2 regions of the Arthrobacter sp. Soil_C_49 genome follow, and region 1 is predicted to be linked to the other one. Evidence: predicted binding sites of a transcription regulator. Region 1 holds the regulator's gene; the other holds the start of a gene.
The links. Region 1 encodes LexA, which represses DNA repair genes until DNA is damaged. Its sites were predicted from a motif close to TCGAACANNTGTTCGA; they were not measured.
Positions count from the first base shown of each region.

Region 2: a site for LexA is predicted at 2,020-2,035, ahead of AC3A4Z_RS19430 (shikimate dehydrogenase). Genes of this name have one in related genera too.

Region 1 is NZ_JBDGJZ010000020.1:37,688-41,128, forward strand. It holds gene AC3A4Z_RS21730 (histidinol-phosphate transaminase) at 1-1,046, opposite strand, end outside; gene AC3A4Z_RS21735 (LysM peptidoglycan-binding domain-containing protein) at 1,116-1,472, opposite strand; gene lexA (transcriptional repressor LexA) at 1,854-2,588, shown strand; gene AC3A4Z_RS21745 (ATP-dependent DNA helicase) at 2,654-3,441, opposite strand, start outside.
Region 2 is NZ_JBDGJZ010000015.1:80,755-84,195, forward strand. It holds gene AC3A4Z_RS19420 (MFS transporter) at 1-922, opposite strand, end outside; gene AC3A4Z_RS19425 (IclR family transcriptional regulator) at 1,152-1,979, shown strand; gene AC3A4Z_RS19430 (shikimate dehydrogenase) at 2,130-3,011, shown strand; gene AC3A4Z_RS19435 (bifunctional sugar phosphate isomerase/epimerase/4-hydroxyphenylpyruvate dioxygenase family protein) at 3,011-3,441, shown strand, end outside.

The DNA of each region.
Region 1 (3,441 bases):
GTGCCCGCTGTGACGCGCAGATGCCCCGGGATTCCAACATCGCGGATCAGCACACCAGCGTCCAGCAGTTCCTGCCAGACCTGGTGCGGGTTCTCCAGCCCGCCGAAGAACACATAGTTGGAGTCCGAGGCAGCCGGCTTCAGGCCCATCCTGGTCAGCTCCGCCACGATCCGGTCGCGCTGTTGCTTGATGTCCTCAACGTCCGCCATCAAGGCTTCACGGTGCTGAAGGGCTGCCAGCGCGGTGGCCTGCGTGATGGCGGAAAGGTGGTACGGGAGCCGGACCAACCGCAACGCGTCGGTGACTTCGGGCGCCGCGGCCATGTAACCGAGGCGGGCCCCCGCCAGGGCGAAGGCCTTACTCATGGTGCGCGAAACGATGAGCCGCTCACGGCCAGGCAGGAGGGTGAGCGCACTGGGCGTTCCGTCATGGGCGAACTCGTGGTACGCCTCGTCCACAATGACGATCGTCTGGCTGGCCTCGCCGGCCTCGTACACGGCCTCGACAACATCGAGCCCAAGGCCGGTTCCGGTGGGGTTGTTCGGGGAACAGAGGAAAACAATGTTGGGCTGCAGTTCCTTGACCTGCAGGGCGGCCGATTCAGCGCTAAGGCCGTAGCCCTCCGCCCGGTCGCCCACGATGTATTCGGTGTCCGTGCCGCTGGCCAGCAGCGGGTACATGGAGTACGTGGGCGGGAAGCCAAGTGCAGTGCGGCCGGGTCCGCCGAAAGCCTGGAGGATCTGTTGGAGTACCTCGTTGGAACCGTTGGCCGCCCAGATGTTCGTCTCGTCTAGGCCGTGCCCCAAGTACTCCGCCAGGGCCTTGCGCAGTTCGGTAAATTCCCGGTCCGGGTAGCGGTTCAGGCCTGCGGCAGCCTCCGTTACTGCGGCACTGATGGCCGCGCGGACATCCGCGGGCACGCCATGGGTGTTCTCGTTGACGTTGAGGAGGATGGGGACATCCAGCTGGGGGGCGCCGTAGGGGGTCAACCCACGAAGGTTGTTGCGGAGGGGAAGCCGGTTCAGGCGCTCTAGCTGGTCATTCACCTGAACAGTTTAGTGCCCGTGCAGGAGACCGGAAAATGTGACGGTGCCCTGTTCGCGCTCAGCGTGCAGCTAGCGTGTGGGCACGTACAGCTGCTGGCCGGGGTGGACCGCGCCGGCACTCAGGTTGTTGAGCTGCACGATGTCCGCCACGACATCGCGCGCATCCCGCCCGGGATCAACGGTTCCGGCGATAGCCCACAGGGACTGGCCCGGCTGCACGATGACCGTGACCGTGGGGGTGACCGAAAGGTCTGCCGCCGATTCCGAGGCCTTTGCCGGCGAGTTGAAGAAGCCGGCAAGGGAAAGAAGCAAAGCCGCCAGCAGGACCAGGGGGATGCCGATCAGGACCACCTTCCCGCGGCGGGTCAGCCGCAATGGCGGCAGGGGTGCAGGACGCTCCGGCTGCCGGCTGGCCGGCTGCGACATGAGTTGATGCACCGAAAGAAGCTGCGGACGTGAACCCTGTGAAGCAGATGTAGCTGACATGAACTGAGCCCTCCTGGACCTGACCGTGCTGCCCGATGTTCCCTCAGCGCCGCGGCCGCTGGATCCGGAACTGGTCCGGGTTTTCGAACGGCTTCACGCTGAGTAGAACAAATGTTCGAACTTTGCTTTCTCTGTTTTAGCACTTATCAACGAATAATGTCGAGACTCGCTAGAACAAATGTTTGAAAATGCCAAGTGGCTGGCCTAGCTTTGAAGACAAGAACAACCACCTCTGAAGTTGATCAGCAGGGTCTGACAATTACGGCGGCTACTCCGGGTCCAGGCCGCAAAGCCGGGGCAAACTGAAAGGCATTGGCGAATATGGCAGCAGCAGCCGCCGGGGGCAGGGCAACCTCCCAACCGAAGAAGACCGCCAAGGGCCTGACGCCGCGGCAGAAGAAAATCCTCGAGACCATCCAGCGCTCGGTCAATGACAACGGTTACCCGCCGTCCATGCGGGAAATCGGCGACACCGTGGGCCTCGCGAGCCTCTCCAGCGTCACCCACCAGCTCTCGCAGCTGGAAAAGCTCGGCTACCTCCGCCGCGACCCTAAGAGGCCTCGCGCCATGGAGGTATTGATGCCCCTGACGCTGGATGGAGGTGCGCCCAAGGCGGCAACGGAGCCGTCCAGCCTTCTGCCGGGCAGCAGCGCCACGGTGACCGAACTTCCCACCGCCATGGACACCGCCATGGTTCCCCTGGTGGGCCGGATCGCCGCCGGCGGTCCCATCCTGGCCGACCAGGTGGTGGAGGATGTCCTGCCGCTCCCCCGCCAGCTGGTGGGCCAGGGAGAGCTGTTTATGCTCAAGGTCGCCGGCGATTCCATGGTGGACGCGGCGATCTGCGACGGCGACTGGGTGGTGGTACGCCGCCAGGCGGACGCGGCCAACGGCGATATTGTCGCAGCGCTGCTGGACGATGAAGCTACCGTCAAGACCTTCCGCCAGCGTGACGGCCACACCTGGCTGCTTCCGCAGAACACGCAATACGAACCCATTTTGGGCGACCACGCCACCATCATGGGCAAGGTTGTCTCAGTGCTCCGCTCGCTCTAGTCGGCCCGGTACGGCCGTCTTGCCGGCAGCGCGAAGGCGCTGCCGGCAAGGCGTAGGCGTTTCCGTCAGGCGTTCTCCTGCGCGAGCCGCTCAAGTGCCGCGATCGCCGTCGTACGGTCCGTTGTGGACCAGAAGGGCGGCATCGCGCCGCGAAGGAATCCGGCGTAGCGTTCGGTGGCCAGCCGGGAATCCAGTACCGCCACCACGCCTTTGTCCCCGGTGGAGCGGATGAGGCGGCCGGCTCCCTGGGCCAGGCGGATCGCAGCGTGGGTGGCCGAAACAGACATAAAGCCGTTGCCGCCCGCCTGCGCCACAGCGCGGGACCGTGCAGTCATCAGGGGATCGTCCGGCCGCGGGAACGGAATCCGGTCAATGACCACCAGCCGGCAGGACCCGCCCGGTACATCGACGCCCTGCCACAGGGACATGGTGCCGAACAGGCAGGTGTCGGGTTCGTCCGCGAACTGTTTCACAAGCGCCGTCATGGTGGAATCGCCCTGGCACAGGATGGTCATCCCCAGCTTTGGCCGCAGCACATCGGCTGCTTCCTCTGCCGCGCGCCGGGACGAAAAGAGGCACAGTGCACCGCCGTTGGATGCCTGGATCAGGGCTTCGAGCTCTGCCAGTGCCTCCGGCGACACGCCCCGGCCCGGCTTGGGCAGGTGGCCCGCCACGTAGAGGATGCCCTGCTTGGGATAGTCAAAAGGTGAGCCGACGTCAACACCGGACCAGCTCGGCGCCCCCTCCCCGACGAGGCCAAGCCCGCCCGCTGCGGGCTCGAACGCCGAACCGATGGCCAGGGTCGCCGACGTCAGCACCACTGTGTGCCCCGCGAACAGGCCCTCCCGCAGGC
Region 2 (3,441 bases), on a different contig from region 1:
CGATTTTGTCCGCGAGCATGCCGAACAGCGGCTGGGTACCCAGGGCAACCACGTTGGCGGCCACCACAAGCCAGAGGGTGGTGGTGCCGTCCACGCCGGCAACGGTCTTGGCGTAGCTGATGGCGAGGGTTCCGAACACTGTGGACACGGCGGCGATGAAGGCGCAGCAGATGACGCGCAGGACGTCGCGCCAGTGGCCCTTCAGCAGGTCGGCTACGGGGAGCTTGGAGATCTGAGCCGTCTTCTGGGCTTCTTCGAAAGCCGGCGGCTCGTGCAGGGTGCGGCGGATGAAGAAGGCAACGATCACCACGACGGCGCTCAGCCAGAACGGAATGCGCCAGCCGATGCCGTACTTGATCTCGTCCGGGAGGGCCAGGACGGGGATGAAGACGAGGGCGGCGAGGATCTGGCCGCCCTGGGTGCCGGTGAGGGTCCAGGAGGTGAAGAAGGAGCGGCGGTTGTCCGGGGCGTGTTCCAGCGTCATGGAGGAGGCGCCGGCCTGCTCGCCTGCAGCGGAGAGGCCCTGGCAGAGCCGGGCGAGGACCAGCAGGGCCGGGGCCCACCAGCCAACGGTGTTGAAGTCCGGCAGGCAGCCAATCAGGAAGGTGGAGGCGCCCATGAGGAGGAGGGTGAACATCAGAACCTTCCGACGGCCCACCCTGTCGCCGAAGTGGCCCAGGATGACGGCACCGACGGGCCGTGCCACGTAGGCGAAACCGAAGGTGGCGAAGGACATGATCGCTGCGTTGGCGTCAGCATCCGGGAAGAAGACCGTGGGGAAGATGAGGGCAGCGGCGGAACCGAAGATGAAGAAGTCGTAGTATTCGACGGCGCTGCCCAGGAAGCTTGCGAGGGCTGCCTTCTTCGGCGTCCCGGCCGGGGCAGCGATGCCTGGCCCGGCGGACGGAAGTATCTGGCTCATGGAGTTCCTTTGATGTGACGACTTTGTCGCGGATGGATCGGGGGCTTCAGCCGGCATGGCCCAGGTGTTGCCTTCGGGCGGCACGGCTGCAGTGGCGGGAGAACCCGGACAGTAGCCACATGGTGGAAGCTACTTGTGCGATACAGCAATGATGGCTGTGAGGGCAGTCACTTGTCAACAAAATAATCATTGGGTAGCAATAGCTCTCACAATGTGGCAACATCGAGGTATGAGTGTGAACCAAGACACAGCGCCCGATGATGTTGCCGCTGACGAAAACCCGCCCAAAGCAGGGCGGCCCGCCGACCGCACCGACATGGTGGGCAAGGCATTGGGTCTTCTGGTCCTCCTGGGCGATGAGCCCCGCGGCGCCAGCGCCGCGGAAATCTCCCGCCGCGCCCAGCTGCCCTTCAGCACGACGTACCGCCTCCTTGGCTCGCTGACGCGGGACGGCTTTGTGGACTACGAGCCGGATGGCCGCCGCTACCACCTCGGTCTGCGGATCTTCCAGCTGGGCCAGCGGGTCTCCAACCACCACGGCTTCGCCGGAACGGCCCTCCCCGTCCTGCGCCGCGTGACCGAACAGACCGGTGAGGCCACCATCCTCAGCGTCCGCGACGGCCACCACCACCTCACGGTGAACAAGGTGGACGGGCCGCAGATGTTCCGGGTGACCAGTGACCCCGGCCACCTGGGCTCCCTGTCCACTACCGCCGTCGGAAAAGCCCTGGTGGCGTTTGCCGAGGTTGCGGAGCGCGAAAAACTCCTGGCGGAGCTTCCGCTCGAGCCGCTGACGGAGAAATCCATCACCAACAGGGATGATTTCCGCGCCGAAATCGAGTTGGTCCGCCGCCGCGGGTTCGCCGTGATGGATGAGGAAAACGAGCTTGGCATGCGCGCCGTGGCCGTTCCGCTGCTCAACCACCAGGGGCACGCGTTCGCTTCGCTGGCCACGGCAGTTCCGGTTTTCCGCCTCAGCCTGGAGGGCCTGGAGGCGCACGTCCCGCTGCTCCAGGAAGCGGCGGCCGAGCTTGCTGCACGGCTGCCGCAGCGGTAGCGCTGAGCGGCCCAAGGATTCTGCCACTCATGTTCGTATGTAGAACAAGAGTGCGAGAAGTGAACAAATGATGTACCGTAATTTCCATCACCCCGGCAGCGCACCCTCCGCAAGGAAGCTGCCAGGTGCCGTATCAAAGGAGCTGCACGGATGAGCAATCGAACTGAGTCCTACCTGGTGGGACTGGTCGGCGATGGCGTGATGCCGTCACTCACCCCGCCCATGCACGAACGCGAAGGGGACGTGCAGGGCCTGCGCTACCTGTACCGTCCCATCGACCTGCTGGAGCTCGGCCTTCCCGGCGAGTCCGTGGGCCAGCTGCTGCAGAGCGCCCGCAGCCTCGGTTTCAACGGCCTGAACATCACCCACCCCTGCAAACAGCTGGTCCTGCAGCACCTGGATGAAGTGTCCCCGGACGCGCTGCGGCTGGGAGCGGTCAACACTGTGGTGATCGAGGACGGCCGCTTCATCGGCCACAACACCGACTTCTCCGGCTTTGCCGCAGCCCTCGCCGCCGGCCTCCCCGGCGCCAAGCTGGACCGCGTGGTGCAGTTGGGTGCCGGCGGCGCCGGTTCCGCCGTGGCCTACGCCCTCCTCACCGCCGGCGTCCGCCGCCTGCACCTGGTGGACATGGACGCCGCCCGCGGCGCTGCCCGGGCTGCCGAGCTGGCCGGCTTCTTCCCGGACAGCACCGTCACGGCACACACGACGGCGGAGCTGCCGCAGCTGATGCCCCTGGCCGACGGGCTGGTGCACTGCACCCCCGTGGGCATGGCCGCCCACCCCGGGCTCCCGCTGGACCTGGACCTGGTGGAGCCACGCCACTGGGTGGCGGACATCGTCTACCGCCCCATCGAGACCGAACTGGTCCGCGGCGCCCGCGCTAGGGGCTGCGAGGTTCTTGACGGCGGCAGGATGGCCGTGGGCCAGGCCGCCGACGCCTTCCGTATCTTCACTGGCCTCGAACCCGACCCGGACAGGATGCGCAGCCACTTCCTGGAGCTTGTGGCCGCCGAAGAGGTGGCCGCCTGATGCGCACCGGAATCGCCACCGTCTGCCTGTCCGGCACGCTGAAGGAAAAGATGCAGGCGTGCGCCATTGCAGGTTTCGACGGGATCGAAATCTTTGAACAGGACCTGGTCACCTCGCCGCTGAGCCCCGAGGACGTGCGGACCATGGCCGCTGACCTCGGCCTGGGATTGGACCTCTACCAGCCCTTTCGCGATTTCGACGGCGTCACCCCGGACCTGCTGAAGGCCAACCTCCGGCGCGCCGAGGCGAAGTTCAGGCTGATGTCCCGGCTGGGCATGGACACCATCCTTGTCTGCTCGAACGTCGCCACCGCCACCATCGACGACGACGGCCTCCGCGCCGAACAGCTCTCCGAACTCGCGGGGCTGGCCGCGGACCACGGCGTTAAGGTGGCGTACGAGGCCCTCGCGTGGGGAAAGTACGTCAACGA